Regions from separate parts of the Pseudomonas sp. Lz4W genome, predicted to be linked through region 2. Evidence: predicted binding sites of a transcription regulator. Region 2 holds the regulator's gene; the other holds the start of a gene.
The links. Region 2 encodes LexA, which represses DNA repair genes until DNA is damaged. Its sites were predicted from a motif close to CTGTNTNNNNANACAG; they were not measured.

Region 1 (10,683 bases), 2.2 Mb from region 2:
CATGTATTGCAGGCCGGTGATCGGGTTGAAATTTATCGTCCTTTGCTGGCCGACCCTAAAGAAATCCGGCGCCAGCGTGCAGCCAAAGCGGCTGAAGCCAAGCGCCTGAGCCAGCTGTAAGCACTTTAGACAGACAACAAAAAGCCCGGCATGCCGGGCTTTTTTGTGCCGAACCTTTATTGTTCGGTTGTATCCAGAGGCGCTGGAGTCGGTACAGGTACCGCTTTGACTCCATCGACGTCTTTCTGGATCTGATCGAGCAGCGAGCCAGGTTTAGGTGGCTCATCGCTATTCTCGCTCGGCGCAGTCTCAGGCACTGGCGGGGCGGTTTCACCCGGGGCAGTGTCTTTGCCGAGAATTGCCTCGTCGCGGCTCACGCCAGGCTTGAAATCGCCTGACAAGCTGATGAGCTGGTCGTTTTCGTTGAAGAACACGCTCACGCGTTCTTGTTGGCGTTCACCGCCACCGGGTTGCAGGCTATACAAATAATCCCAACGATCCGGATGGAATGTATCGGTCAGCAGGGCGTTGCCCATGATAAACCGCACTTGCCGGCGGGTCATTCCCGGGCGTAACTGGTTTATCATGTCCTGCGTGACGACATTGCCCTGCTGGATGTCGATTTTGTAAACCCCGGGGAATGAACAACCGGCGAGTGCGAGCAGTCCCACAAAGGTGAAACTGGTTAGCAAGAGCTTGGTGTTTTGCATCGGTGGGCGACTTCCACTATCTTGGCTGGGACAACGTAAACGCCGATCATACCCGTATTAAGAGAAGCTGCGAAGCGCTTCCGCGAGAAAGCTAACCATGGTTGAAAATAGCGAACTACGTAAGGCCGGACTTAAGGTGACTCTGCCACGAGTCAAGATTCTACAAATGCTTGACTCTGCCGAGCAGCGTCACATGAGTGCCGAGGATGTTTACAAGGCATTGATGCAAGCTGGCGAAGACGTCGGTCTGGCCACGGTCTACCGTGTACTGACGCAGTTTGAGTCCGCAGGGCTGGTGATTCGCCATAATTTTGATGGCGGTCATGCGGTCTTTGAATTGGCCGATGCCGACGGCGGACACCACGACCACATGGTCAACGTGGACAGTGGTGAAGTGATCGAGTTTTTCGACGAAGACATCGAAAAACTGCAACATGCCATCGCCGCCAAACATGGCGTCGAGCTGGTAGATCACAATCTGGTGCTGTACGTACGCAAGAAAACTAAATAAGCATGTCGCGCGAACCCCGGTTCGCGAAACCAACGAAGGCGACCCCAGGGTCGCCTTCGTGCTGTCTGAATCTTGGTGTTTGTTGACCGTTCGTCGTTAAGCTGCCAGGTTTTTTGCTGTGACCACCATTTTCTTGGCATGAGCCAATGATTCTTTGGTCAGGTCGATGCCGCCGAGCATGCGCGCGACTTCTTCTACTCGCTCTTTTTGACTGAGTTTTGACACAGCGGTGCGTGTGGTTTCGCTCTCGCGAACCTTGTGTACGAAAAGGTGTTGGTGGCATTGGGCTGCCACTTGCGGCAGGTGGGTGACCGTCAGCACCTGGCCGCGCTCGCCAAGCCTGCGCAGCAACTGGCCAACGATTTCAGCAGTTGGGCCGCCGATGCCCACGTCGACTTCGTCGAATACCAGGGTGGGTACGCGTGAGGTTTGTGCGGTGATGACCTGGATGGCCAGGCTGATGCGTGACAGTTCGCCGCCAGAGGCCACCTTGGCCAGGGCTTTAAGAGGCTGGCCGGGGTTGGCGCTGACCAGCAGTTCAACTTGCTCCAGACCGTGGGGCATCGGGTCGGTGCTGTTTTGTGGGCGCAACTCGATGACGAAGCGGCCGCCTGGCATGCCCAGGCGCTGGATTTCTTCTTCTACTGCACTGCTCAGCTGTGTTGCCGCATGGGCACGCAAACCGCTGAGTTCGCGTGCGCACTCCTGATAGTGGCGGGTGTACGCGGTCAGTTCATTGTTCAGGCGTTCAATGGACTCATCGTTGGCGTTGAGGGTTTCGATCTCTTCCAGTAGCCGTTGCTGCAGGGCGGCAACGTCATTTGGCTGGACGCGGTGTTTGCGTGCCAGGGTGTAGATGGTGTCCAGTCGCTCTTCGAGGTACTGCAGGCGGCCCGGGTCAGCATCAAAATGATCGAGGAAACGGTTAAGTTCGCCCACGGCCTCTTCGACTTGAATTTGTGCGCTGGCCAGCAGGTCGGTTGCTTCGCTCAGCGAGCCGGAGTTGTTGTTGATGCTCGACAGGCGATTCAGGCTCACGGTCAGCGCGTTGAGTACGTTGCCGGAATCGTTTTCGCTGCACTGTTCAACCACCTGACGGCAGATAGTCAGCAGGGTTTCGGCGTTGGTCAGGTTCTTGTGTTCCTGCTCCAGCTCTTCCAGTTCGTTTTCGCCCAGCGAGAGGGTTTCGAGTTCTTCGAGCTGGTAGCTCAGCAGTTGGTGGCGTGCGCGCTGCTCGTCACCCGAGTTGGACAGGTGCTCGAGTTCCTGGCGGGTCTGGCGCCAGCGTTGTGCTGCCAGATGGACCTGGCGGGCCAGATCGGTGGCACCCGCATACTCGTCCAGCAAGCGGCGATGGGTGTCGGGTTTGAGCAGCGACTGGTGTTCGTGCTGGCTGTGGATATCGATCAACAACTCGCCCAGGGCTTTCAGGTCGCCTTGAGGGCAGGGTGTGCCATTGATGTAGCCGCGTGAGCGTCCTTCGGCCGTGATCACTCGGCGCAGGATGCACGGGCCTTCAGCCTCGAGATCGCGTGCGGCAAGCCATGCCCGGGCTTCGGGGATATCCTGCAGGTCGAAGGTGGCCAGGATGTCGGCCTTTTCGGCCCCGGGGCGAACTACGCCACTGTCGGCGCGGTCACCCAGGGTAAGGCCGAGCGCATCGAGCATGATCGATTTACCGGCACCGGTCTCGCCAGTGATTACACTCATCCCGCGATCCAGTTCAAGATCGAGATGTTCAACGATGGCGTAGTTATGTACGGACAGGTGCACCAGCATAGGAGCTGCTCCAAAACGTAATGTCTGGTTATTTATACAGTGTTTTGTTTCGTGCTGACAATGCCTTCGTTTAGTTCGATTTGCTTGGTCGTTTTGCTTTTTTAGGTCGTTTCGATTGTCCAGCCGGGGCTTTTGCTCGAGGGGAAAGACCACACTTACTGCTTTTTGGCTCTTGAACCTGAAAATTGCGACCCCATATACCTTGGCAGAAGCGCGAGTCGAGCTCGCGGACAAAGTTTGAAAGGAGAAATCTATGGCAGACGAACAGACTATGGATACGCAGAATCAAGACGCTAATCAGGCTGCTGATGCAGGAAGCGAAGATCTGGTATCCCGCGTGCAAGTGCTTGAAGAGCAGCTGGCGGCCGCTAATGATCAGGCTTTGCGCGTAGCTGCCGATCTACAGAACGTTCGCCGCCGTGCAGAACAGGACGTTGAAAAAGCACACAAATTTGCACTGGAAAAATTTGCTGGCGACCTGTTGCCGGTAATCGACAGTCTGGAACGCGGCCTTGAGCTGTCGAACCCGGACGACGAAAGCATTCGTCCAATGCGTGAAGGGATCGAGCTGACCCTGAAAATGTTCCAGGACACCCTGAAGCGTTATCACCTGGAAGCTATCGATCCACACGGCGAGCCCTTCAATGCCGAGCATCACCAGGCGATGGCAATGCAGGAAAGCGCTGACCTGGAGCCAAACAGTGTGCTCAAGGTGTTTCAAAAAGGTTATCAGCTCAATGGTCGCTTGCTGCGCCCGGCTATGGTCGTAGTCAGCAAGGCTCCAGCGCCGGTTTCGCCATCGATTGACGAGCAGGCTTGAAATCGGCCGCAAGGCCCCCATTTAGAAGTCAAGCGTTAAGTAATGCCGCAGTTGGTCATTACTGCTGCGGCAAAAAAATTCAAATTTAGGGAGAGTTAACATGGGCAGAATTATCGGTATTGACCTCGGGACCACCAACTCGTGTGTTTCGGTTCTGGAAAACGGTAAAGCAAAAGTTATCGAAAACGCTGAAGGCGCGCGTACCACGCCGTCGATCGTTGCGTATGCCAACGATGGCGAAATTCTGGTTGGCCAGTCGGCCAAGCGTCAGGCAGTGACCAATCCGCATAACACCCTGTACGCGGTGAAGCGTCTGATCGGTCGTCGTTTTGACGAAGAAGTTGTGCAGAAAGACATTCAGATGGTTCCGTACAAGATCGCCAAGGCTGACAACGGCGACGCTTGGGTTGAAGTGAACGGCCAGAAAATGGCTCCGCCACAAATCTCGGCTGAAATTCTGAAGAAAATGAAGAAAACCGCCGAAGACTACCTCGGCGAGCCAGTGACTGAAGCGGTTATCACCGTTCCGGCCTACTTCAACGACAGCCAGCGTCAGGCGACCAAAGACGCCGGCCGTATCGCGGGTCTGGACGTAAAACGCATCATCAACGAACCAACCGCTGCTGCTCTGGCTTACGGTATGGACAAAGCGAAAGGCGACCACACTGTCATCGTTTATGACCTGGGTGGCGGTACTTTCGACGTGTCGGTAATTGAAATTGCCGAAGTGGATGGCGAGCACCAGTTTGAAGTGCTGGCGACCAACGGTGACACGTTCCTGGGTGGTGAAGACTTTGACATCCGTCTGATCGACTACCTGGTTGACGAGTTCAAGAAAGAAAGCGGCATGAACCTCAAAGGTGACCCGCTGGCGATGCAGCGTCTGAAAGAAGCTGCTGAAAAAGCCAAGATCGAACTGTCTTCGAGCCAGTCGACCGACGTGAATCTGCCGTACATCACTGCAGATGCCACCGGTCCTAAGCACTTGAACGTGAAGATTTCCCGCGCCAAGCTGGAATCGCTGGTTGAAGACCTGGTTCAGCGCACCATCGAGCCTTGCCGCACTGCACTGAAAGACGCCGGTATCGACGTTGGCGCGATCAACGACGTGATCCTGGTCGGTGGTCAGACTCGCATGCCGCTGGTACAGAAGCTGGTAACCGAGTTCTTCGGCAAGGAAGCACGTAAAGACGTGAACCCGGACGAAGCTGTTGCAATGGGTGCTGCTATCCAGGGCGCAGTATTGGCCGGTGATGTGAAAGACGTTCTGTTGCTGGACGTGAGCCCGCTGACTTTGGGTATCGAAACCATGGGTGGCGTAATGACTGCCCTGATCGAGAAAAACACCACGATTCCTACCAAGAAATCGCAAGTGTTCTCGACTGCTGACGATAACCAGGGCGCAGTGACCATTCACGTGCTGCAAGGCGAGCGCAAGCAAGCCGCTCAGAACAAGTCGTTGGGCAAGTTCGACCTGGCTGACATTCCACCAGCTCCACGTGGCGTGCCTCAGATCGAAGTAACCTTCGACATCGATGCCAACGGCATCCTGCACGTAAGTGCAAAAGACAAGGCGACTGGCAAGTCTCAGTCCATCGTGATCAAGGCTAACTCGGGTCTGTCCGAGGAAGAAATTGCTCAGATGGTTCGTGACGCTGAAGTCAACGCTGAAGAAGACCGCAAGTTCGAAGAGCTGGCAGCTGCACGTAACCAGGGCGACGCACTGGTTCACTCGACTCGTAAAATGATCGCTGATGCTGGCGATAAAGTGACCGCAGAAGAGAAAGTTGCAATCGAAGCTGCAGTAGTTGCACTTGAAGCCGCTGTTAAAGGCGATGACAAGGCTGCTATCGAAGCCAAGGTTGAAGAGCTGTCCAAGGTGTCTGCTCCGGTCGCACAGAAAATGTACGCCGAGCAAGCGAACCCGGCAGACGCAGCGGCCAAGCCTGCTGAAGAAGCCAAGGCTGACGACGTTGTCGACGCTGAGTTCGAAGAAGTAAAAGACAACAAGTAATTAGCTTGTTGGTCGGCCGGTTGACCGTGCATTAGCGGTGACTGGTAGGATGTCGCCGCGCGGGAGCTTGCTCCCGCGTTGGCGTGTCTGGAGTAGAGGAATTTTTACAGCATGCGACATGGTCGAATGCTTGCGGTTGGGTCCGGATCTTTTTTGTTTCCGCTTGGCTGTAACCGCTCCTGTTGGCCGATGCATTGGCTGTTAATCAGAAACCAATATCGTTGAAAAAGACGTGAGTCGGGCTTGGTCTTTACTGGGGTCCGGCGGGTTTGGTGAGGCTCGGGAGGGTTTTGCCGAACGTCCTTGAGAGTGCAAAGAATTATGGCAAAGCGCGATTATTACGAAATATTGGGTGTTGAACGTACTACCACTGAAGTGGAGTTGAAGAAGGCATATCGTCGCCTCGCAATGAAGCATCACCCGGATCGCAATCCGGATGACAAGGCTTCCGAAGAGTTGTTCAAGGAAGCCAACGAGGCTTACGAAGTTCTGTCGGACTCCAGTAAGCGTGCCGCCTATGATCAATACGGCCATGCCGGTGTTGATCCGCAAATGGGTGGCGGCGGTGCCGGTTTTGGCGGGCAGAACTTCTCCGATATTTTCGGCGATGTGTTCAGTGATTTCTTCGGCGGTGGTCGCGGTGGCTCCCGGGGCGGCGCTCAGCGGGGCAGCGATTTGCGCTACACGCTGGAGCTGGATCTGGAAGAGGCCGTACGCGGTACCACGGTCAATATTCGTGTGCCGACGCTGGTCAACTGCAAACCATGCGATGGTTCGGGTGCCAAGAAAGGTTCTTCGCCGGTTACCTGTACGACCTGTGGCGGTATTGGCCAGGTGCGCATGCAGCAGGGCTTTTTTGCTGTGCAGCAGACCTGTCCGCGTTGCCACGGTCAGGGCAAGATCATTTCTGATCCGTGCGACAGCTGCCGTGGCGAAGGCCGCGTAGAAGAATACAAAACCCTTTCCGTAAAAGTGCCTGCGGGCGTAGATACGGGCGACCGGATTCGTCTTTCGGGCGAAGGCGAGGCGGGTGTGCAGGGCGGGCCGACCGGCGATCTGTACGTGGTGATCGAGGTGCGTGAGCACGCGATCTTCCAGCGCGACGGCAAGCATCTGTTCTGTGAAGTACCGATCAACTTTGCCGATGCTTCGCTGGGTGCCGAGATTGAAGTGCCGACCCTGGATGGCCGGGTCAAGCTGAAGATTCCGGAAGGCACGCAAACCGGCAAGCAGTTCCGTCTGCGTGGCAAGGGTGTTGCTCCGGTACGTGGCGGCGGCGCTGGTGACTTGATGTGCCGTGTGGTGATCGAGACGCCGGTGAAACTGAGCCGTCGTCAGCGTGAGTTGATGGAAGAGTTCCGTTCGACACTCGAAGGCGATAGTAGTCATTCGCCGAACGCAACCGGCTGGTTCGAAGGCGTGAAGCGCTTCTTCGGCGATTTGTAAGGAGCGGGACATGCGACGTATGGCTGTGATGGGCGCTGCTGGGCGCATGGGTAAGACCTTGGTCGATGCGGTGCAGCAGCGCTCACCAGTGTGCGGGCTGACAGCGGCCATCGTGCGCCCGGGCAGCTCCCTGGTGGGGGCGGATGCCGGTGAGCTGGCCTCTATCGGGCGTATCGGTGTGCCGTTGTCGGAAAACCTGCAAGCGGTCGCGGCTGATTTCGACGTACTGATCGATTTCACCCTGCCTGAGGTAATGCTGGCCAACCTGGCCGTGTGTCGCCAGTTGGGCAAGGCCATGGTGATCGGTACTACGGGGTTGAATGCCGAACAAAAGCAGTTGCTGGTTGAAGCCGGCCAGGATATTGCGATTGTTTTTGCCTCCAACTTCAGTGTGGGCGTCAACCTGTCGTTCAAGCTGCTGGATATGGCGGCACGGGTGATGGGTGAAGATGCTGATATCGAAATCATCGAAGCTCATCACCGGCACAAGGTCGACGCGCCTTCGGGAACCGCGATGCGCATGGGTGAGGTCATTGCCAGTGCATTGGGGCGTGACCTGCAGCAGGTGGCGGTCTATGGTCGCGAAGGTCACACCGGCGCCCGCGAGCGCGAAACCATCGGTTTTGCGACAGTTCGGGGCGGTGATGTGGTGGGGGATCATACGGTTCTGTTTGCGACCGAGGGCGAGCGTCTTGAGATCACCCACAAGGCATCCAGCCGCATGACCTTCGCCAAGGGTGCCGTTCGTGCTGCGCTGTGGCTCGACGGGCGTGAGCCCGGGCTGTATGACATGCAGGATGTGCTCGACCTGCGTTGAGTTGTCTCTGTAAAATCAGGCTGTTGGCGCGCCGGCAGCCTGACTTTTAACCGCTAAGCGATGTTCTGTCGCATTCCTCTGCCTTTTAGGCTCTTTAGCGGTAGACCAAAAAAGCCTTTTTCTGTAAGCTACAGCTTTAGTGTGTCCACTAAAAGCGCGCAGATAATTCGATGAAGAAGCGGGGTGACGTGTCCATACGTCACTCCGCTTTTTTACAACCTGCGATCGCCCTTTCAGGCTTTATTTACGGGAGGTCTTCTTGACTAAGCAAGCCATACTCGCCCTCGCTGATGGCAGCATTTTTCGCGGCGAAGCCATTGGAGCCGACGGTCAGACCGTTGGAGAGGTGGTGTTTAACACCGCAATGACTGGCTACCAGGAGATCTTGACGGATCCATCCTACGCTCAGCAAATCGTTACCCTGACTTACCCGCATGTTGGCAATACCGGTACTACGCCGGAAGATGCCGAGTCTGATCGTGTCTGGTCCGCAGGTCTGGTTATTCGTGATCTGCCACTGGTTGCCAGCAACTGGCGCAACACGATGTCGCTTTCCGATTACCTGAAAGCCAACAATGTTGTCGCTATCGCAGGTATCGATACCCGTCGCCTGACCCGCATTTTGCGTGAGAAAGGTGCACAGAACGGCTGCATCATGGCCGGCGACAACATTTCTGACGAAGCTGCCATTGCTGCTGCGCGCGGCTTCCCGGGCCTGAAAGGCATGGATCTGGCGAAAGTTGTCAGCACCGAGAAGGCTTACGAGTGGCGCTCCAGTGTCTGGAACCTGGCCACCGATAGCCATCCGACAATTGAAGCGTCCGAGCTGCCTTATCACGTAGTTGCCTACGACTACGGCGTAAAGTGGAACATCCTGCGCATGCTGGTTGAGCGTGGCTGCCGCGTCACTGTTGTGCCGGCACAAACTCCGGCCAGCGACGTACTGGCACTGAATCCGGATGGTGTGTTCCTGTCCAACGGCCCGGGTGATCCGGAGCCATGCGACTACGCAATCACGGCTATTCAGGAAGTGCTGAAAACCGAAATTCCGGTGTTCGGTATCTGCCTGGGACACCAGTTGCTGGCTCTGGCGTCCGGCGCCAAGACGGTGAAAATGGGTCACGGCCACCACGGTGCGAACCACCCGGTTCAGGATCTGGACACGGGCGTTGTGATGATCACCAGTCAGAACCACGGTTTTGCGGTTGATGAAGCGACTTTGCCGGCCAACGTGCGCGCAATCCACAAGTCGCTGTTTGACGGCACCTTGCAAGGTATCGAGCTGACCGACAAGAGCGCTTTCAGCTTCCAGGGTCACCCTGAAGCCAGCCCTGGCCCGAACGACGTAGCGCCGCTGTTCGATCGTTTCATCAATGAGATGGCCAAGCGCCGCTGATCATACCCTTGTGCTAGTACCCAGTGCCGGCCCCGGACTCCGGCGGCCCCTTGGGTGCTTCACAGACTTGATCGACGGCTTGCCGACTGACCTGCGGATTTGAGTGACAAACCCATGCCAAAACGTACAGACATTAAAAGCATCCTGATTCTCGGCGCTGGCCCGATCGTTATCGGCCAGGCCTGTGAATTCGACTACTCCGGCGCCCAGGCTTGTAAAGCTCTGCGCGAGGAAGGCTATCGCGTCATCCTGGTGAACTCCAACCCGGCCACCATCATGACCGACCCGGACATGGCCGACGCAACGTACATCGAGCCGATCAAGTGGCAGACTGTTGCCAAGATCATCGAAAAAGAGCGTCCGGACGCTCTGTTGCCGACCATGGGCGGCCAGACTGCTCTGAACTGCGCACTGGACCTGGAGCGTGAAGGCGTTCTGGAGAAGTTCGGCGTAGAAATGATCGGCGCCAATGCCGACACCATCGACAAGGCTGAAGACCGTTCGCGTTTTGACAAGGCGATGAAGTCCATCGGTCTGGATTGCCCGCGCTCCGGTATCGCCCACAGCATGGAAGAGGCCAATGCGGTCCTCGAAAAGCTGGGCTTCCCGTGCATCATCCGTCCATCGTTCACCATGGGCGGCACCGGTGGCGGTATCGCTTACAACCGTGAAGAGTTCGAAGAAATCTGCGCTCGTGGTCTGGACCTGTCGCCGACCAAAGAGCTGCTGATCGACGAATCCCTGATCGGCTGGAAAGAGTACGAAATGGAGGTTGTCCGCGACAAAAAGGACAACTGCATCATCGTTTGCTCGATCGAAAACTTTGACCCGATGGGCGTGCACACCGGTGACTCGATCACTGTTGCTCCGGCACAGACCCTGACGGACAAGGAATACCAGATCATGCGTAACGCCTCGCTGGCGGTACTGCGTGAGATCGGCGTTGAGACCGGTGGTTCCAACGTGCAGTTCGGCATTTGCCCGGACACTGGCCGTATGGTTGTGATCGAGATGAACCCGCGTGTTTCGCGTTCTTCGGCGCTGGCTTCGAAAGCCACCGGTTTCCCGATTGCGCGTATCGCTGCCAAGCTGGCGATCGGTTACACCCTGGACGAGTTGCAGAACGAAATCACCGGTGGCGCTACTCCGGCGTCCTTCGAGCCGTCCATCGACTACGTCGTGACCAAGCT
Region 2 (10,683 bases):
GAGGCCAGCGGTTATCGCTGCGTCGACACGGTGTACGAACACGGCGAGTTCGCGGTACGTGGTGCCTTGATCGACCTGTTCCCGATGGGCAGCAAACTGCCCTACCGGATTGACCTGTTCGACGACGAAATCGAAACCCTGCGCACTTTCGATCCGGAAACCCAGCGCTCCATCGACAAGGTCGAATCGGTACGCTTGCTGCCGGCCCGGGAGTTTCCGCTGCAAAAAGATGCTGTAACCCGGTTCAAGGCGCGCTTTCGCGAACGCTTCGATGTGGATTTCCGCCGTTGCCCGATCTTTCAGGACCTGAGCAGCGGGATCACCCCGGCCGGTATCGAGTACTACCTGCCGCTGTTTTTCGATGAAACCTCGACCCTGTTCGACTACTTGCCGGGGGATACGCAAGTGTTCTCGCTGCCCGGTATCGAGCAGGCCGCGGAGAATTTCTGGTCTGACGTGCGCAACCGCTACGAAGAACGCCGCATCGACCCGTCCCGCCCGTTGCTGCCCCCTGCCGAGCTGTTCCTGCCGGTGGACGACTGCTTCGCCCGGCTGAAAAACTGGCCACGGGTAGTCGCCAGCCAGGACGACGTAGATACCGGCAGCAGCCGCGAGCGCTTCCCGGCCCGGCCGTTGCCGAATCTGGCGATAGAAGCCAAGGCCAATCAGCCACTGGCGGCATTGTCCGGCTTTCTAGAGCAGTTTGATGGCCGCGTGCTGTTTACCGCCGAATCTGCCGGTCGCCGCGAAGTGCTGCTCGAACTGCTGGAACGTCTGAAACTTCGCCCGAAAACCGTCGAAAACTGGCCCGACTTCGTCGCCAGCAAACACCGCCTGGCCATTACCATTGCGCCGCTGGATGAAGGCCTGCTGCTGGACGACCCGGCCCTGGCCCTGATCGCCGAAAGTCCATTGTTCGGGCAACGGGTGATGCAGCGTCGCCGTCGGGAAAAACGCGCCGACGCCAACAACGATGCAGTGATCAAAAACCTCACCGAACTGCGCGAAGGCGCACCGGTGGTGCATATCGACCACGGGGTCGGCCGCTATCAAGGGCTGGCGACGCTGGAAGTCGACAATCAGGTGGCCGAGTTTCTGACCCTGGAATACGCCGAGGGCGCCAAGCTCTACGTGCCTGTTGCCAACCTGCACCTGATCGCCCGCTACACCGGCAGCGACGATGAACTGGCACCGCTGCATCGTCTGGGCTCGGAAACCTGGCAAAAAGCCAAGCGCAAAGCCGCCGAGCAGGTCCGTGACGTGGCTGCCGAGCTGCTGGACATCTATGCCCGCCGGGCTGCCCGTGAAGGCCATGCGTTTGCCGATCCGAAGGCCGATTACGCAACTTTCAGCGCCGGCTTCCCGTTCGAGGAAACCCCGGACCAGCAAACCACCATCGAAGCCGTGCGTGCCGACATGTTGTCGCCCAAGCCAATGGACCGGCTGGTGTGTGGCGATGTGGGCTTCGGCAAAACCGAAGTGGCCATGCGCGCCGCCTTCATTGCCGTGCATGGCGGCCGTCAGGTGGCGATTCTGGTGCCCACCACCCTGCTCGCCCAGCAGCACTACAACAGCTTCCGCGACCGCTTCGCCGACTGGCCGGTAACGGTAGAGGTAATGAGCCGCTTCAAATCGGCCAAAGAAATCAACGCCGCCGTGGCCCAACTGGCCGAAGGCAAGATCGACATCGTGATCGGCACCCACAAGCTGCTGCAGGACGACGTCAAAATCAAAAACCTCGGCCTGGTGATCATCGACGAAGAGCACCGCTTCGGGGTACGCCAGAAAGAACAGCTCAAGGCCCTGCGCAGCGAGGTCGACATTCTGACCCTCACCGCAACGCCAATCCCGCGCACCTTGAACATGGCCGTGTCCGGCATGCGCGACCTGTCGATCATTGCCACCCCGCCTGCCCGCCGCCTGTCGGTGCGCACCTTTGTCATGGAGCAGAACAACAGCACCGTCAAAGAGGCGTTGTTGCGTGAACTGTTACGCGGTGGCCAGGTTTACTACCTGCACAACGATGTCAAAACCATCGAGAAATGCGCCGCCGAACTGGCAGAGCTGGTGCCAGAAGCACGGATCGGTATCGGCCACGGGCAAATGCGCGAGCGCGAACTCGAACAGGTGATGAGCGACTTCTATCACAAACGTTTCAACGTGCTGATCGCCTCGACCATCATCGAGACCGGCATCGACGTGCCGAGCGCCAACACCATCATCATCGAGCGCGCCGACAAGTTCGGCCTGGCTCAGTTGCACCAGTTGCGCGGCCGGGTTGGACGCAGCCACCACCAGGCTTACGCCTACCTGCTGACACCCCCGCGCCAGCAAATTACCGGCGACGCGCAAAAGCGTCTGGAAGCCATCGCCAATACCCAGGACCTGGGGGCCGGCTTTGTGCTGGCCACCAATGACCTGGAAATCCGTGGTGCAGGCGAACTGCTCGGTGACGGCCAAAGCGGCCAGATCCAGGCCGTCGGCTTTACCCTGTACATGGAAATGCTCGAGCGCGCGGTGAAGTCGATCCGCAAGGGCGAACAGCCCAACCTCGACCAGCCCCTGGGCGGCGGGCCGGAAATCAACCTGCGGGTACCGGCGCTGATTCCTGAAGCCTATCTCCCGGATGTGCACACCCGGCTGATCCTCTACAAACGCATTGCCAATGCCAGCGACGAAGACGGTCTCAAGGATTTGCAGGTCGAGATGATCGACCGCTTTGGCCTGCTGCCCGAGCCAAGCAAAAATCTGGTGCGCATTACCCTGCTCAAATTGCAGGCCGAACAATTGGGTATCAAAAAAGTCGATGCCGGCCCCCAGGGCGGACGCATCGAGTTTGCCGCGGACACCCCGGTTGACCCGCTGGTGCTGATCAAGCTGATTCAAGGCCAGCCCAACCGTTACAAATTCGAAGGCGCCACCGTGTTCAAATTCATGGTGCCGATGGAACGTGCCGAAGAACGCTTCAACACTATTGAGGCGCTGTTTGAGCGCCTGACACCGAAGTCGCCCTGAATGAAGTACCCATGTCCGTGAGCCTGACCCCGCAACTGACCAAGCCGCTCGCACCGACCTGGGTCAGTCGCTTCAAAGAGCAAAGCCTGGAACGTGGCCGCAGCTACGCCAGGCAAAACCGCGTCAGGATTGTGCAGATCGGTGACAGCCTGATTACTGCCAGCTGTCAGGGTTCGGGCGAAAACACCTACCGCCAGACCATTGAATTGCGCGACTCGGCCAAAGGCACATTGCTGCTGGTGAGCGCCAACTGCACCTGCCCGGTGCGGGCCAATTGCAAGCACACTGCTGCCGTATTACTGAAGATTGAAGAAACCTTGAACTACCCTGCCGCCGCCCAGGACGCCGAGCTTCTGGAAAAACTCCAGGCCGTACTCGACTCGCGTCGCCCTGCCAACCTGCCCGAAGTGCTGATCGATGACGTGCAACCGGTGCCGCGCCTATGGCTGGCCAGTGCCGAGTTCAGCGCCTTTGAACCGCGCAACGGCAAGATGCAGCGTTATATCCAGCACCGCGCCGCGCTGTCGTTCAATTACCTCGAGCAATACGCCAGCGGGCAAAAAAACGCCGACATCCTGATTCGCCAGGAACACCAGACCCTGCGCATCAAACGCCAGCCGGAGGCGGAAAACGCCTTTCGCGAGCAACTGCGCACCCTGGGTTTCAAAATCGCCACCCGCCAGAGCAAGGCGCTGCCTGAAAGCGCCGGCGAGCTGTTTGAAATGGTCAACGACAGTGCCTGGCTCAACTTCACCCTCAATCAAATGCCCGGCCTGCGCGAACAGGGCTGGGAACTGCAGATCGATGAAGACTTCGGTTTTGACCTGAGCCCGGTGCAAGACTGGTACGCCAACGTCGACGAGGCCCCGGAGCACGACTGGTTCGACCTGGAACTGGGGATCATCGTCAACGGCCAGCGCCTGAGTTTGCTGCCGATCCTGTTGAACCTGATGCGCTCCCATACCGATCTGCTGAGCCCGGAAAAACTGGCCAGGCGCCGGGACGACGAACTGATTCTGGTGAACATCCCCACCACTCCCAACAGTGGCCACGGCCCGCTGCAAGTGGCTCTGCCCTATGGCCGCCTGAAACCGGTGCTGGCGACCCTGGACGAGTTTTATCTGGGAGAGCCGGGCGCCACCAGCCTGCGGATCAAAAGTGCCGACGCACCGCGGCTTAACGCCCTGGATGCATTGCCCCTGCGCTGGGAAGGCGGCGAGCACATCCGCGGCTTTGCCCAGCGCCTGCGGGATATCAAGGACTTCAGCGTCGAAGCTCCCGAGGGCCTCAACGCCAACCTGCGCCCCTACCAGCTGGAAGGCCTGAGCTGGATGCAGTCACTGCGTCAACTGGAGGTCGGGGGGATTCTTGCCGATGACATGGGGCTGGGTAAAACCCTGCAAACCCTGGCGCATATCCTCTGCGAGAAAAATGCCGGGCGCCTGGATCGCCCGGCCATGGTGGTCATGCCCACCAGCCTGATCCCCAACTGGCTCGACGAGGCGGCGCATTTCACCCCGCAGCTCAAGGTGCTGGCGCTGTATGGCGCGACGCGTAAAAAGCACTTTGAGCACCTCAACGACTATGACGTGATCCTGACCACCTATGCGCTGCTGCCCAAAGACATTGAACAGCTGGCAAAACTGCCGCTGCATGTACTGGTGCTGGACGAGGCGCAGTACATCAAGAACCCCGGCAGCAAGGCCTCACAGGCGGCCTGCGAACTGAATGCACGTCAGCGCCTGTGCCTGAGCGGCACACCGCTGGAAAACCACCTGGGCGAGCTGTGGTCACTGTTCCACTTCTTGCTGCCCGGCTGGCTGGGCGATGTCAAAACCTTCAACCGCGATTACCGGGTGCCCATCGAGCGCCAGGGCAGCGACGAGCGTTTGCAGCACCTCAATGCACGGATCAAGCCTTTTCTGTTGCGCCGCACCAAGGAGCAGGTGGCGACCGAACTGCCGCCCAAGACCGAGATCATCCACTGGGTGGATCTCAACGAAGCCCAGCGCGATGTGTACGAGACCATGCGCCTGGCCATGGACAAAAAGGTCCGCGACGAAATCACCCGCAAAGGTGTGGGTCGCAGCCAGATCATCATTCTTGAAGCCCTGCTCAAACTGCGTCAGGTGTGCTGCGACCTGCGACTGGTCAGTGACACCCCGCCGAAAAAAGGCAGCACCTCCGGCAAGCTCGACAGCCTGATGCTGATGCTTGAAGAACTGTTCGCCGAAGGCCGGCGCATCCTGCTGTTTTCGCAGTTCACTTCGATGCTCGGGCTGATCGAAGCCGAACTGCAGAAACGCAAGGTGCGCTACGCCATCCTCACCGGGCAAACCCGTGACCGTCGCGCACCGGTGAAGGACTTCCAGAGCGGCACCCTGCAAATCTTTCTGATCAGCCTGAAGGCTGGCGGCGTGGGCTTGAACCTGACCGAGGCTGACACCGTGATCCACTACGACCCGTGGTGGAACCCGGCGGCGGAAAACCAGGCGACCGACCGCGCCTACCGCATCGGCCAGGAAAAACCGGTGTTTGTGTACAAGATGATTGCCCGCGGCACCGTGGAGGAGAAAATCCAGCACTTGCAGCAGGAAAAATCGGATTTGGCCGCAGGGGTTCTGGATGGCCGCATAGCCGGAGACTGGAAACTGCAGGACGACGACATCGATGCGCTGTTTGCACCGTTGCCGCCGAAAATCGAAAAGCGCTGAAACAACGTGAATGCTGCAGGAGCAGCCGGTCGACGCTCCTGCAGTTTTATTGCATTGGCCCTTCAATCAATCAGCTGGGCATCTCTAAGCGCACCCATCGCCACCAGCCAGCGCGGGCTCTCGCGATAGTCGGTGCTGGCCCATGCCTGGCCACGCATGCGGGCAATCCGCGGTGAAGGGGTCACCTTCAGACGCTGCGCTGCACTGAGTGCCAGCTCGGCCGCTGCCCGGTCGTTGCACACCAGGCCCATGTCGCAACCGGCCGACAGCGCCGCTTCGATACGGCTGGCAGCATCGCCGACCACATGGGCGCCGGCCATCGACAGATCGTCACTGAAGATCACGCCGTCAAACTCAAGCTCGCCGCGCAAAATATCCTGCAACCAGCGACGGGAAAATCCGGCTGGCTGGCTGTCCACTTGTGGATAGATCACATGGGCCGGCATGACTGCCGCCAGGTGCTTGCTCAACAGGGCAAATGGCACCAGGTCATGGCTGCGGATCTGCTCAAGACTGCGTTCGTCTACGGGAATCGCTACATGGGAATCGGCCTCGGCCCAGCCGTGACCGGGGAAATGCTTGCCGGTTGCAGCCATGCCCGCATCATTCATCCCGCGAATGAACGCCCCGGCCAACACTGCTGCACGCTGCGGGTCACCCTCAAATGAACGGCTACCGACCACAGCGCTGCGCTGGTAATCCAGATCCAGTACCGGGGCGAAGCTCAGGTCCAGCCCGACAGCCAGCACTTCGGTGGCCATGATCCAGCCACACTGTTCGGCCAGGTACTCGGCATTGGGGTTATCGGCAATTGCGCGCATGGCCGGCAGACGCACGAAGCCCTGACGCAGACGCTGAACCCGCCCGCCTTCCTGGTCGACCGCCAGCAGCAAGTCAGGACGAATGGCGCGAATCGACGCACTGAGCTCACGCACCTGGCGCGGGTGCTCGATGTTACGGGCAAAAATGATCAACCCGCCCACTTCAGGCTGGCGCAACAATTGCCGATCTTCGGCCGTCAGCCAGGTACCGGCGACGTCCACCATCAAGGAGCCTTGCAGGGCAGAACTCATGGATAATCCTTTGAATAAAAAATAGCGGACACAGGGCTACGGGCCTCACCTGAATGAGACAGCAGCGAGTCGGCAACAGGAAATGGATCAGGAACGAACATGGCAGCTAGCTTAGCGGAACTCAGCTGCCACGCCCACCCGCAGCAGGTCAAACCTTGACGCTGACCTGCGGGGTTTTGCTGCGGGGACGAAGCTGTGCGGCGGCCATTGCCGGATCAACCACGCCGCTTTCAGCACGCATGCCTGCGGCGAGGAAAGGCACCATCAGACGCATCACCTGTTCGATCGAGGTGTTTACCCCGAAGTCGGTTTCGGCAATGGCGCGCAATGCCTTGATTCCGGACATGCTGAAAGCCGCCGCGCCGAGCATGAAATGCACGCGCCAGAACAGTTCGATCGGGGGGATTTGCGGGGCGGCCTCATTGACCAGCAACATGTAGCGGCGGAAAACCTTGCCATACATGTCTTCAAGGTAGCGCCGCAAATGCCCCTGGCTCTGACTGAATGCCAGCCCCAGCAAGCGCATGAAGATAGACAGGTCATTGCCGCTGCGGGGCTGGATTACCAGCGCCTGCTCCACCAGCATTTCCAGCAGTTCTTCAAGGGTGGGCCGATTCTCCGGCCTGGCCTGACGGCGCTCCAGCTCTCGATCGAGGTTGGCGCAGAAAGGCCCCAGAAACCGCGAAAAAACTGCCTGGATCAGCGCTTTTTTTGAACCGAAATGGTAATTGACAGCCGCAAGATTAACCCCGGCCTTGCTGGTAATCAGCCGCAATGAGGTTTCGGCAAACCCTTTTTCCGCGAACAGCTGCTCGGCAGCATCAAGGATACGTTCAACGGTTTCCGACTGGGCCATGGCTACTCCGCCTGACAAACATTTAAACAGTTGTTTGAAACATACGTTTCAGCTTGTAAAAAGTCAAGGTGACGTATTCACATTGCGACCGGGCGGTTTCGCATTTAACCACAGCCTCGGCCCGCCGGGTCGCAGCTGATAAAGTGCGCAGCCTGACAGGCGACCGTCCGGCGGACTCCTGAAAATGGGTGATTGCCAATCAGCTATCACTGTATATAATCCCAGTCACTGTATAAAAAGACAGAGCGATCAACATGCTAAAACTGACGCCACGCCAAGCTGAGATCCTGGCCTTCATCAAGCGATGCCTGGATGACAACGGATACCCGCCCACCCGTGCCGAGATCGCACAGGAGCTGGGCTTCAAGTCGCCGAACGCCGCCGAAGAACACCTCAAGGCCCTTGCCCGCAAGGGTGCCATCGAGATGACTCCGGGAGCATCGCGGGGCATTCGCATCCCCGGTTTCGAAGCCAAGTCCGACGAATCCACCCTGCCCATCATCGGCCGGGTTGCTGCCGGCGCCCCGATCCTGGCGCAGGAGCACGTCGAAGAGTCATGCAATATCAACCCGACCTTCTTCCATCCGCGCGCTGACTATTTGCTGCGGGTGCAAGGCATGAGCATGAAGGACGTCGGCATCTTTGATGGCGACCTGCTTGCCGTTCATACCTGTCGCGAAGCCCGTAACGGCCAGATTGTCGTGGCCCGCATCGACGACGAAGTGACGGTAAAGCGCTTCAAGCGTGAAGGTAACAAGGTCTGGCTAATCGCCGAGAACCCTGACTTCGCCCCGATTGAAGTCAACCTCAAGGACCAGGAACTGGTCATTGAAGGCTTGAGTGTCGGCGTCATTCGCCGCTAAAGGAGGCTTCATGCAGTTCCCACACACACCGCTGCCAGCACAACTCAATCTTTTCGAGGCGTTCATGGCAAAACCAATGACCCCCGCGATCAAAGACGTGCTCGATTCACCCTGGAGCGTCGAACCCGAAGCATTCAGTGAACTGTCGCTGCGCGGTGCTGCCGGAAACTGCCTGAACCTGCTTGCGCCTATGCTGCGCGAACTGAGCGAACAACCGGACGACCGCTGGCTGACACTGATAGCGCCACCCGCCAGCCTGACTCAAAGCTGGCTACGGGATGCCGGCCTCAACCGTGAACGTATTTTGCTGCTGCAGCCCAACGGCAATAAAAGCACGCTGCAACTCACCTGCGAAGCCCTGCGCCTGGGCCGAAGCCACACGGTGGTCAGCTGGATCAATCCACTGAATGCCGCAGCCCGCCAACAGCTGATTGGCGCAGCACGCACCGGTCACGGGCAAAGTTTAAATATTCGTCTGGGCTAAACAGCGGACGTTGTCACAGGGCTTTTGCTGAATACAAAAGCCGGTCCGTGACACGCCTGGGGCATGGATCGCGTCTTAATGAAGAATACGCGGTCCGTCATCCTTTTCGAGTTCGCCTTCGGCCAGTCGGCCCGCCATCTGCACACCCACGCTAAGCATGGCCTTGGCCACCTCTACGTGCTGACCCTGAAGAAAAGCCTTGGCATCTTCAGAGAAGTTCAGCGTCACCAAAGACCCCTCGTCTTCAGCCCGACGCAACTCGATACGGCCGTCTGGCAATTCGACAATTTCAAGAAAGGACGTTGGCATAAAAGTTTGTTCTCCACGAAAGCGCGGGATTATATCAGTCATCCACTGGGAATTTGCCAGGAACTGTGCTGGTTTCATTACAGACTGATGAATGACTGTACAGTTTTGCCTTCGACCATCAGCACTCATTGAGCCCGTCGCGAAAGCGGACAGCCAGGGATTTCAAGTTCTGGCGCCACTCTTCCAGGGTTTCCCGGCCTAACTCCCCGGGTGTCTCGTCCTCCAGATTGACCGCTACGATCAAGGGCTGGAAGACATCCGCCTTGACCTTTTTCGGAGCCTGCAACGGCTGGTACAACGCCCCATGGGCGGCGATCAATTGGGCCAGCCAGGTTTGCGGCGCACGCGCCAGCTCGACCATTTCTGCCAGTTCGGGGATGGCTATTGCCTCCAGCACCTCCTGAGTGAGCAACAGTTCAACCCTGGGCGCGCCGGCCTGAGGCAGACGGTAGAAACCCGCGATTTCATGGCACAGCCCGAGCAATGCACCATACAAATGGAACACCGCTGATTCGCGTTCGGCCTGTACCAGCGCCTGAGCATTCATGGCCCGACCTTCGCCGGCCTTGTTCATGGCATCCAGGGCCAGACCGGCGAAGTAAATTTTCTGATTGGTGCGGGTATAGAGTTCATGAGCCATGCGGGCGCGCTCCACAGCGAATTGGATAAGTGCAGACTGAGCAGTCTCAGGGATCAGGGGCTACGGGAGCAAGCGCCAATCCTGCGCTTTTGGTGCAGTTGCCACAGGCCCGTACAGGACAATCACAAAAAAACCGCGCAAGGCATGCAGCCCTTGCGCGGTTTTTTGTTAAGCCGTCACGCTAAATCAAGCGTCTTTCTCTTTACGCTTGTCTTCAACCTTCCAGCTTTTGCCGTCGTAGAAGGCACGCCAGCCTGTCGGCTTGCCTTCAACTTCAGTCTGCACGTACTGCTCCTTGGTTTTGCGGCTGTAGCGAATCACCGCTGGACGACCATCCGGGTCCTTCTTCGGCGCTTCACACAGGAAGTGGTACTTGGGATCGATCTCGTCCTTGTGCGGCACGATTTCAATCACCAGCGGCGCACGGGTCTCGCGGTTTTTCGGGAACTGGCTGGCCGCCAGGAACAACCCCGAAGCACCGTCACGCAAAATATACGTGTCGTTGACCTTCTCGCACTTGAGCTCCGGCATTTTTACCGGGTCCATTTTCGGCGGCGCAGCTTCACCACTTTTCAGCAGTTTGCGGGTGTTTTTGCATTCGGCGTTGGTGCAACCGAAGAACTTGCCGAAACGACCGGTCTTGAGCTGCATCTCGCTGCCGCACTTGTCGCACTCCAGGCTTGGCCCTTCGTAGCCCTTGATGCGGTAGCTGCCTTCTTCGATTTCGTA

Region 1: a site for LexA is predicted at 3,025-3,040, ahead of recN (DNA repair protein RecN). Genes of this name have one in related genera too.

What each region holds. Positions count from the first base shown of each region.
Region 1 is NZ_CP017432.1:4,226,960-4,237,642, reverse strand. It holds gene B195_RS19445 (RnfH family protein) at 1-120, shown strand, start outside; gene B195_RS19440 (outer membrane protein assembly factor BamE) at 177-710, opposite strand; gene fur (ferric iron uptake transcriptional regulator) at 808-1,221, shown strand; gene recN (DNA repair protein RecN) at 1,318-3,000, opposite strand; gene grpE (nucleotide exchange factor GrpE) at 3,254-3,820, shown strand; gene dnaK (molecular chaperone DnaK) at 3,921-5,834, shown strand; gene dnaJ (molecular chaperone DnaJ) at 6,156-7,280, shown strand; gene dapB (4-hydroxy-tetrahydrodipicolinate reductase) at 7,291-8,097, shown strand; gene carA (glutamine-hydrolyzing carbamoyl-phosphate synthase small subunit) at 8,357-9,493, shown strand; gene carB (carbamoyl-phosphate synthase large subunit) at 9,608-10,683, shown strand, end outside.
Region 2 is NZ_CP017432.1:1,415,875-1,426,557, reverse strand. It holds gene mfd (transcription-repair coupling factor) at 1-3,015, shown strand, start outside; gene B195_RS06875 (DEAD/DEAH box helicase) at 3,027-5,729, shown strand; gene nagZ (beta-N-acetylhexosaminidase) at 5,792-6,790, opposite strand; gene B195_RS06865 (TetR/AcrR family transcriptional regulator) at 6,951-7,658, opposite strand; gene lexA (transcriptional repressor LexA) at 7,913-8,521, shown strand; gene sulA (SOS-induced cell division inhibitor SulA) at 8,532-9,005, shown strand; gene B195_RS06850 (hypothetical protein) at 9,081-9,314, opposite strand; gene B195_RS06845 (DUF6586 family protein) at 9,433-9,954, opposite strand; gene topA (type I DNA topoisomerase) at 10,141-10,683, opposite strand, start outside.